Regions from separate parts of the Qipengyuania pacifica genome, predicted to be linked through region 3. Evidence: predicted binding sites of a transcription regulator. Region 3 holds the regulator's gene; each other region holds the start of a gene.
The links. Region 3 encodes LexA, which represses DNA repair genes until DNA is damaged. Its sites were predicted from a motif close to GTTCCNCNCTTGTTCT; they were not measured.
Positions count from the first base shown of each region.

Region 1: K3177_RS04045 (S24 family peptidase) is a predicted target of LexA. The motif match lies at 1,845-1,860, and genes of this name have one in related genera.
Region 2: recA (recombinase RecA) is a predicted target of LexA. The motif match lies at 1,188-1,203, and genes of this name have one in related genera.

Region 1 is NZ_JAIGNQ010000001.1:813,886-817,166, reverse strand. It holds gene K3177_RS04055 (MvaI/BcnI family restriction endonuclease) at 1-954, shown strand, start outside; gene K3177_RS04050 (HhH-GPD family protein) at 941-1,621, shown strand; gene K3177_RS04045 (S24 family peptidase) at 1,929-2,564, shown strand; gene K3177_RS04040 (FRG domain-containing protein) at 2,561-3,281, opposite strand, start outside.
Region 2 is NZ_JAIGNQ010000002.1:177,387-180,667, reverse strand. It holds gene K3177_RS06070 (hybrid sensor histidine kinase/response regulator) at 1-1,139, shown strand, start outside; gene recA (recombinase RecA) at 1,280-2,344, shown strand; gene K3177_RS15525 (glutathione S-transferase family protein) at 2,540-3,166, shown strand.
Region 3 is NZ_JAIGNQ010000003.1:380,810-384,090, forward strand. It holds gene K3177_RS11550 (ComEC/Rec2 family competence protein) at 1-1,558, shown strand, start outside; gene lexA (transcriptional repressor LexA) at 1,574-2,263, opposite strand; gene trpC (indole-3-glycerol phosphate synthase TrpC) at 2,572-3,281, opposite strand, start outside.

The DNA.
Region 1 (3,281 bases), on a different contig from region 3:
GAATCTTCGGTGTCTCTGTATCGTCCCCAGACGAAGTCCGGTGACCCTCGCATCTGGTTCGCCCTGCTCGGGCGCTATGCCGATCCCTACAACTTGCTTGCCGTCTTCGAGCACGAAGGCGACCTCTACGTGGTCAACGCGAGCCGGACCGAGGTCTTGGCCTCGCTCGACAATGCCGGCAGCCCCCTTGGGCATATCGCGGCAAAGTACCGGCGAGGCGAGGACCCTGTCGTCGGCGAATTGCTCGATGCGCTAAGGGAGATTGCCGCGCAGGGGTTCGTTCGCACGCTGCGTCCGGGCGACACCGGCGTCGGCATGACGCTGGAAACCTTGCTCGGCATCGCGGCCAATGCCGAGAAGACGCCTGACTTCAAGGGGATCGAGCTCAAGGCGAAGCGGATCAAGCGGGCTCCCACAAGGTCCACGCTATTTTCGCAGTCGCCCGATTGGTCGGTCAGCCCTGTCGGCTCGGCGTGGAACCTCCTCAGCACCTTTGGGTACCATCGCAACGGCAAGCTTCGCTTGAATTGCGAGATCAACGCCAAAGCTCCAAACTCCCTCGGGTTCATGCTGAGCGTCGACGCCGAAAAGGACTGGCTGAAGCAGGACCACGTCCGAGCCGAGGAGGAACGGCGCGCGCATGTAGTCACTTGGCCCCTCGAGGTCTTGAGAGGCAGGCTGCGCGAGAAGCATCCCCAAACATTCTGGGTCGGTGCGCGCTGCCGCGGCAAAGGCGCAGACGAGCATTTCCACTACATGCAGGTCGAACACACCCGAGCGCCGAACGTGCGTAATTTCCAAGCGCTCTTGGAAAGCGGCGTGATCTCGGTCGATTACCTCATGAGCCAGAGAGGCGAGAGGCAACTGGTCAGGGACCACGGCTACCTCTTCAAGATCAAGCAGAAAGACTTCCCGGCACTGTTCCCGCCATCCAATGTCCATGTCCTCGCCTGACACGGCCCTCGGGACCGGCGAAAAGCGTAAGCTGACGCTCCTCGCGGCCGATCTCGCGGACTGGTACCGGCAGGGTGGTGGCCGATCCTTCCCATGGCGCGAGCCGGGTACACCACTCTACCAGCTCGTTTGCGTGGAAGTCTTGCTCCAGCGGACCCGGGCCGAGACGGTCGCAAGCTTCTACAACCGGTTTTTCACCCGATTCCCGGGTTGGCAGGACCTCGCGGAAGCCCCCGTCGAAGTGCTCGAGGAGTTTCTCAGGCCGCTCGGCCTATGGAAACGCAGGGCCGCCTCGTTGCGTGCACTCGCGGCGTATGCTGCCGAGCACGACGGCATGTTTCCTAACCGCTACGAGGAGCTCCTGCAGGTACCTGCCGTTGGCCAGTACGTTGCCCACGCGATCTTGATGTTCCAGCATGGAGAGAGGTTTCCGCTCATCGACGTGAACATGGCACGCGTGGTGGAACGCTTCGTGCGTCCGCGCAAACTTGCCGACATCCGGCACGATCCTTGGCTTCAGCAAGCTTGCAAGTGGCTCGTGAGGCGAGGTGATCCGAAAACGGTCAATTGGTCAGTACTCGACCATGCCGCGTTGACCTGTCGCGCGCGGAACCCCGACTGCCAATCGTGTCTCGTTTCCAGCAGGTGTGCCTTCAAGGCTGTCTAGGATCTTCGCGAGGCACGGTCGGCTTCGCATATGACGCCAAGTAGGTTTCAACTTTCTCGATCGTGCGGCGCCTCGGTCGCCTTCCGAGCCGAAGGTCAAGAACGAACCGGGGGTCGCCGACTGCCCGCCTCCCGAAGCGCGTCGCGGACATCCGCGATTCCCGCAGGTGGCACTCGATCCTATCCAGCAGTTTCATGTCGTCCTCGACTCGCTTTGCCCTTGTGTTCTTGTTTTGTTCTTAGTAGGAAGACTCCATTGAGTCTAGGAAATTTCCTTCACCCCGGCATCGACCGGAAGGATGCAAGCGATGGAACAAGTACGGGAAGAACTCGACAGGCTGATCCAGCAAAGGCGGCTCGGTTACTCCTCGATTTCCCGCCTGATCGGGCGCAACTCGTCGTATATCCAGCAGTTTATAAAGCGCGGGTCTCCGCGTCGGCTCGACGATAACGACCGGCGAACGCTGGCGAGCTTCTTCGGTGTCGACGAGCAGGTCCTGGGTGGCCCACCGTTGCCGGTCCGCGACGGCTTGGTCGAGATCCCGGTGCTCGATGTCGATGCATCGGCCGGTTTCGGGGCGATTGCCGAGAGCGAAACGGCGCATACTCGCTTCGGCTTCGACGAGCGGTGGCTCAAGCGACTTACCCCGGCCAAGAGCCCCAGCCTCTCGATCATCCATGTCTTGGGCGACTCCATGGAGCCAACGCTCAGCGACGGCGACGAGGTCATGGTCGATGCGTCCGACCACGGTTCCCGCCTGCGTGACGGGATCTACGTCCTGCGGGCCGACGATGCTCTCGTTGTAAAGCGTGTCACCCTCAAGCCCGGTGGACGCAAGATCACGATCAGCAGCGATAACCCGGCCTACCCGAGCTGGGATGACGTCGACCGGTCGGGCATCCAGGTGGTCGGCCGCGTCATTTGGTTCGGCCGCGCGATCTAGCTGTCTGGCAAGCTGTAGCGTGCCTTCACGTGCTGCGCGGTCTCCTGGATGCTGGGATAGACCGTCGTGGCGTTGATGTTGAGGGCGTCGAGTTGACCGAGGATCCGCTGCTTGTCCTTGACGTTGATGCGCGAAACCTCGAGCCCGTCCTGGCCAGATTCGGGCAAGATCGCCTCGTGGCCAAACAGCAAGAATGCACCCGACTGCGACTTGATACGGGTATTCGTTTGCTTTGCCTTCACGCAGACAATCGAACCAAGATCATCGGGCACGATCCTGGCTTCGAAGAAGCCTTTTTCCGATTTGATGTGATGCAGGAGCTTGCCCGTGACCGGCTCGCCGTTGAACGCTTCGAGCTCCAAGGATAGATCGATATCGTTCTTCTGCTCATAGCTCAGCTTGGATAGGTTGGATATGCAACTAACCGTGTCGGAATCGTAGTATTTGACCTGCTCTTCCGGCACGCGGAAGATGATGACCTCCCCTTCCTCTTCCATCAGTTCGGGCTTGCAATAGCAGGCGAAAAACAGCGCCACCAACGGGTTGCCCGAGATGTCGAGAAGCCGCGTCGGTAACCCGTAGTGCTGCATCCTGACCAGCTGGTCAAAGCAGTACTGGTCGCCATCGAACTCGTCGTAGTGGGCGATGAGCAGTTCCTTGCAGAGGCGATCCTCGTTCGGCATGAACTTCCAACTGCCATTCGGCCACTTTCGAAGC
Region 2 (3,281 bases), on a different contig from region 3:
TCAACAATGTGCTGACGGCCATTATCGGTTACTGCGATCTCATGCTGCTGCGTCATACGCCGGGCGACAGCGATTACGACGACATCCAGCAGATCAAGGCCAATTCGAACCGGGCGGCCAGCCTCACCCGGCAGTTGCTCGCCTTCAGCCGCCAGCAGACGCTGCGCCCCGTAGTTCTGCAATTGCCCGACGTGGTCAGTGAAGTGAGCCAGCTTCTGAAGCGGCTAATGGGCGAGAAGATTGAGTTCTCGGTTCGCCACGATCGAGAGCTCGGTTCGGTTCGCGCCGATCCCCAGCAGTTGGAGCAGGTTATCATCAACCTGGCTGTAAATGCCCGCGATGCGATGCAAGCCTATGCGTCGAAGCGGGGCAAGCAGGACTGGAAGGGCCGCCTGACTCTGGCCACACGCCGGGTTTCCGCCCGCGACGTGCGCAAGATGGGCATCGATATCATGCCGGCCGACGATTACACGGTCATGATCGTCCAGGACACCGGCGGCGGGATCCCGGACGAGCATCTCAACAAGATATTCGAGCCTTTCTTCACGACCAAGGAGCAGGGGAAGGGGACCGGGCTCGGGCTTTCCACTGTGTACGGTATCGTCAAGCAGTCGAATGGCTTCATTTTCGCCGATAATGTGCAGGGCCCAGATGGCACCCCGATCGGTGCCCGCTTCACCGTTTACCTCCCGGTCCACAAGGGCGAACTGCCCGCCATCATGCGCGCCGACGAACCGGAAGAGCAGAAGGCATCCGAATGGTCTGCAGGCGGCAAGCTGCTGCTGGTCGAGGATGAGGACATGGTGCGCGCCGTCGCCGAACGGGCGCTGGTGCGCGCAGGCTATACGGTGACCACCGCTTCCGATGGCGAAGAGGGGCTGGGTATCGTGGCCAATGGCGATACGCAATTCGACCTGATCGTTTCGGATGTCGTCATGCCGGCAATGGATGGCCCTGCCATGGCGCGCGCGATTCGAAACGTTCGCGCTCACGTGCCCATCCTGTTCATGTCGGGCTATGCGGAAGAACAGCTGCGCAATGAAATCGACATTGAGAACATGTACTTCATACCCAAACCTTTCAGCGTACAGCAGATCAACGCGAAAGTGGCAGAAGTGCTGAGCGCCCAGCGCAAGTAGCCTAGGCAGCGTTACGCTGCCGATTGAAAGACAACGGAAAAAACTTTCGTTCTCCACTTGTTCTTTTGGAACAAAGCCGATACATCACGCGTCAGTTGAAGAGTCAATACCGGCTCTGGCCAAGCGCAGGAGGTAATGTCATGGCGGCAAGTCTGAAGCTCGTAGAGGACAAGAAAGTGGACGCAGACCGTCAGAAGGCATTGGATGCCGCGCTTGCGCAGATCGACCGCGCATTCGGCAAGGGTTCGGCGATGAAGCTGGGCCAGAAGGAAGCGATGAATGTGGAGGCCATCTCCACCGGATCGCTCGGTCTGGACATCGCCCTTGGCGTGGGCGGTCTGCCCAAGGGGCGCGTAATCGAAGTGTATGGCCCGGAAAGTTCGGGCAAGACCACGCTGGCGCTTCACGTAATCGCAGAAGCCCAGAAGGCGGGCGGCACCGCTGCCTTCGTCGATGCGGAACATGCGCTCGATCCGGTCTATGCCAAGAAGCTTGGCGTGGACATTGACGAATTGATCGTGTCGCAGCCGGATACGGGCGAGCAGGCGCTGGAGATCACCGACACGCTGGTTCGGTCCAATGCGATCGACGTGCTGGTCGTCGACTCCGTCGCAGCGCTCGTTCCGCGCGCCGAAATCGAAGGCGAGATGGGCGATAGCCACGTTGGCCTTCAGGCCCGTCTGATGAGCCAGTCGCTGCGGAAACTGACCGGTTCGATCAACCGCTCCAAGTGCATGGTGATCTTCATCAACCAGCTGCGCATGAAGATCGGCGTGATGTACGGCAATCCGGAAACCACCACTGGCGGCAATGCGCTCAAATTCTATGCGTCGGTTCGCCTGGACATCCGCCGCACCGGCCAGATCAAGGATCGCGACGATATCATCGGCAATGCGACCCGCGTGAAAGTGGTCAAGAACAAGGTGGCGCCGCCGTTCAAGCAGGTCGAATTCGACATCATGTATGGCGAAGGCATTTCCAAGATCGGCGAAATTCTCGATCTCGGCGTAAAGGCAGGCGTGGTCGAAAAGTCGGGCAGCTGGTTCAGCTATGACAGTGTCCGGATCGGTCAGGGGCGTGAGAACGCCAAGACCTTCCTGAAGGAAAATCCAGAGATGTGTACCAAGTTGGAAGCCGCAATTCGTGGCCGAACCGACGAGGTCGCCGAAGAGATGATGACCGGCCCGGACGCGGACGAGGACTGAATTCTCTTCAAGCGGGAACACGCCGATCCAGCATCCCCCGGATCAGCGCGCTAGCCGGACTGTCCCCCGGCGTTCCCGAAAAAACGGAAAGCCGGTGTGCGCCGCTTCATGGCCACACCGGCTTTTCCGTATGGGATTGGTATCCGCTTCGATCCGGACCTAGTGTAGGTGCGAATCGCACGACAGGAGAGCCGCGTGACAGTCACCATCCACCATCTCAACAACAGCCGTTCTCAGCGCATCTTGTGGTTGCTGGAGGAACTTAACACGGATTACGACATCGTGCCGTATCAGCGCGATGCCGAAACCAACCTCGCCCCGCCCGAACTCAAGCAGGTCCACCCCTTGGGCAAGTCGCCGCTGATCGAAGATAATGGTCTGCAAGTGGCTGAAAGTGGTGCGATCATCCAGTATCTTTGCGAGCGTCACGGTGGAGGCAGTTGGCTGCCGGAAGCTGATACGGAAAACCATGTCCGCTATCTCGAATGGATGCAGTTTGGCGAAAGTAGCTTCTTCGTGCCCGTCATGCTCAAATTGTACACCGGGCGGCTCGGTGACGCGGCGGCTGCCCTGGCCCCCCGCATCGACGAGCAGCTTGCCGCGCATGTCCAGTTTGCGGAGGATAACATTTCAGACGATCTCCATTTCGTCGGCAATGACTGGACGGCGGCCGATGTAATGATGAGCTTTCCTGCCGAAATCGCGATCATGCAGGGATATGGTGACAAGGCGCCCAAGCTGGCCCGCTTCGTCGAGGCTATCCATGCCCGTCCGGCGTGGCAGCGCGCCCGGGAACGGGGCGGCGCATACTTCATGTGGTGAGCGTTACGGCGCGGTCCGTCCTGCCTTCCAGCAAACGCGTTTGCTCTGCCAGTGTCACGAAAGGTGTTGCATTCGCCATGACGGTAATCCGAATGAGCCCGGACAGGGAGTTTGG
Region 3 (3,281 bases):
CAACTTCGCCAGACGAGCCTGGTTCGATGGGCTTGCCGCAACTGGATCGGCTGTCGGCGATGTTGAGATCATCGAGCCGCCTGGCGCATCCCGACTGTCCATAGCATCCGCTCAGAGACAGCTCTCGCGACACGTTCGCGCCAATCTCGAAGGGACGTCCGGTGCCATCGCAGCCACCTTGGCGAGCGGGGACCGCGGAGCGATTCCCGAAGCGGACGAAGAGGCAATGCGCGATTCCGGGCTGACCCATTTGCTGTCCATCAGCGGTCTTCACGTGAGCGCCATCATAGCTGCGACCTATTTCATTGTTCTGAAGCTGCTCGCGTTCTGGCCTTGGCTGACGCTGCGCATCCGGCTGCCGCTGGTGGCCGCCGGGGCATCAGCGATCGCCGGCATTGCCTACACACTGCTTACCGGCGCTGAAGTGCCGACCGTGCGTAGCTGTATCGGAGCTCTGCTCGTACTGGTCGCATTGGCTGTGGGGCGAGAACCGCTATCCATGCGGATGATCGCTATCGCGGCGGGAGTCGTGCTCGTGTTGTGGCCGGAATCGCTCGTCGGGCCGAGTTTCCAGATGAGCTTTGCGGCAGTCATCGCCATCGTATCGCTCCACAATGTGCATGCGGTACGGGACTTTCTCGCACCGCGACAGGAGAGCTGGCTGCGTCGCATGTCGAGACGGGCGGTGATGCTGTTCCTGACTGGACTGGTCATCGAGCTGGCCTTGATGCCAATCGTCTTATTCCATTTCCATCGCGCCGGCGTTTATGGAGCGGCGGCCAATCTGATCGCCATTCCGCTGGTCACATTCATATCGATGCCGCTCGTGGCGCTTGCTTTGGCGCTCGATCTGATCGGAGCGGGCGCGCCGGCGTGGTGGCTAGTGGGCAAGTCGCTCGCCCTGCTGCTGGCCATTGCCCATTTCTTTGCCGAGCAGCCGGGGTCGGTCAAGCTTGCGCCGCGTATCGGTATGGGAGCGATAGGGTTATACGTGAGCGGGGCGCTCTGGGTGGCGTTATGGCAAGGCAGGGCGCGCCTGCTGGGTTTTGGGCCAATTCTCGCCTCTGCTGTGCTGATGATCACCGCCCCGATACCCGATATCCTCATTACGCGTGACGGACGCGATATAGGCGTTGCCAACGAGGCCGAACGGTTGCTGGTTCTGCACGATCGTGAAGGCGGATATGCTCAGGACAATCTGCTCGAACTGGCCGGTACGGATCAGAGCCCTATCGAGATTGCCGACTGGCTGCGCAGCCGGTGCAGCGACCAGTTTTGCGTCTTCTCCCTAGAACGGGGTGGGCGACCCTGGTCCGTCCTCGTCGCCCGCAATAGATATCTCGTGGAAGAGCGGGCCCTGGCCGCGGCTTGCATGCGGGCCGACATCGTTATTGCCGACCGGTATCTGCCGTACAGTTGTCAGCCGCGCTGGCTCAAAGCGGACAGAAGGTTTCTCGACCGGGAAGGGGGCGCTTCGATCTATCTGGCAGACCAAAAGATCGATACGGTCGCCCAGGATCAGGGCGAGCATGGATGGTGGCGCGCGCCACGTGAGTAGGCGCGCGCCAGCAAATCAGTGGTAGCGGCGGAGCAGGCCCGCCAGTTTTCCCTGAACCTGAACCCGGTGGGGTTCATAAACTTGCGCTTCGTATGCACCATTGGCCGGATCCAGCACGACGCGGCCTGCATCCTTGCGAAGGTATTTCAGGGTCGCTTCTTCGTTGTCGACCAGCGCCACGACAATCTCGCCATCGCGGGCCGTGTCCGTGCGTTTTACCAGAGCGAAGTCGCCATCGAAGATCCCGGCTTCGATCATGGAATCTCCGGAAACCTCCAAGGCATAATGTTCGCCCGGACCGAGCAGCGCGGCCGGCACGGGCATGCTGGACTGACCTTCGATCGCTTCGATCGGGGCGCCGGCGGCAATCCGCCCATGAAGCGGAACATCGATGATGTCGTTTGCCGGTTCGGGCGCCACCGCCTTTGCCGGGATCGCAGCCGATACGGCGTCGTTAGCCGCCACCGGAGCGGGCGACCCCATCACGGCATTTTCAGGAAGCTTGACCACCTCCAGCGCACGCGCCCGATTGGGAAGGCGCCGGATGAAGCCGCGTTCTTCGAGTGCCGAGATCAGGCGGTGTACGCCCGACTTGCTCTTCAGATCGAGCGCTTCCTTCATTTCTTCGAAGCTGGGGGAAATGCCGGTGTCTTCCAGACGCTGCTGGATGAACCGGATCAATTCGTGCTGCTTGGCGGTCAGCATTGTGCGAACTCCGTATCGCGTGTTCACAAAAGGCGTGAACGAATGCGGAACAATTAAGCAACCAAAATAACAAAGTCAAGCAATTCAGCCGTTCCTTGCGGAACAACCGTTCATGGTTCGATCCGGATCAGGGCGCTGAGAAACCGCTGTCGTTAAGCTTTTCGGTCGCGCAGGGGAGACATGGACCACATGGACCACTGTACAAGGGGATAAAAAGTCACCCCGCACCGAGGCCGAAATCGCGCCAGAACGCAGCGGGTTTGGTCTGGAGCTGATACCTTTAACCGGTCAGCAGCGTGTAGGACAGATCAGTTCCCGAGCAGCATGCGAGTTGCCGCTTCGACATCGCGTTGGCGCATCAGGCTTTCGCCGACTAGGAAGCTGTTCACCCCGGCGTGTGACAAGCGCTGGCAGTCTTCGAATAGAGAAATGCCGCTTTCGCCGACCAGAAGCGAACCCTCCGGTGCCAGAGGCGCCAAGGCTTCGGTCGTGGCGAGATCGGTCGAGAAGGTCCGCAGGTCCCGGTTGTTCACGCCAATGAGGCGCGACTGTAGCAATGCTGCACGTTCCATCTCTGCGTGATCATGGACTTCTACCAATACGTCCATGCCATATTCCACCGCGGCCCGTTCGATCTCCACCATCGCACCATCATCGAGTGCGGCGACTATGATCAGGATCGCATCAGCGCCGAGTGCGCGCGCTTCGGCCACCTGCCAGGTATCGACCATGAAATCCTTGCGCAGGACGGGCAATTCGCAGGCCGATCGCGCTTCGACCAGATAATCTTCGTGACCCTGAAAATACGGGGCGTCGGTGAGAACCGAAAGGCACGCAGCGCCCCCTGCAGCATAGGCGCGGGCATGGGCAGCGGGATGGAAATCTTCCCGGATCAAGCCCTTCGAGGGTGAAGCCTTCTTGATTTCGGCGATGAGGCCGAAGCCGGACCGTTCCGCACGTTCGAGCGCAGAGCGGAAACCACGCGGGGCGGTCTGTTCGCGAGCGGAAGCGTCGAGAT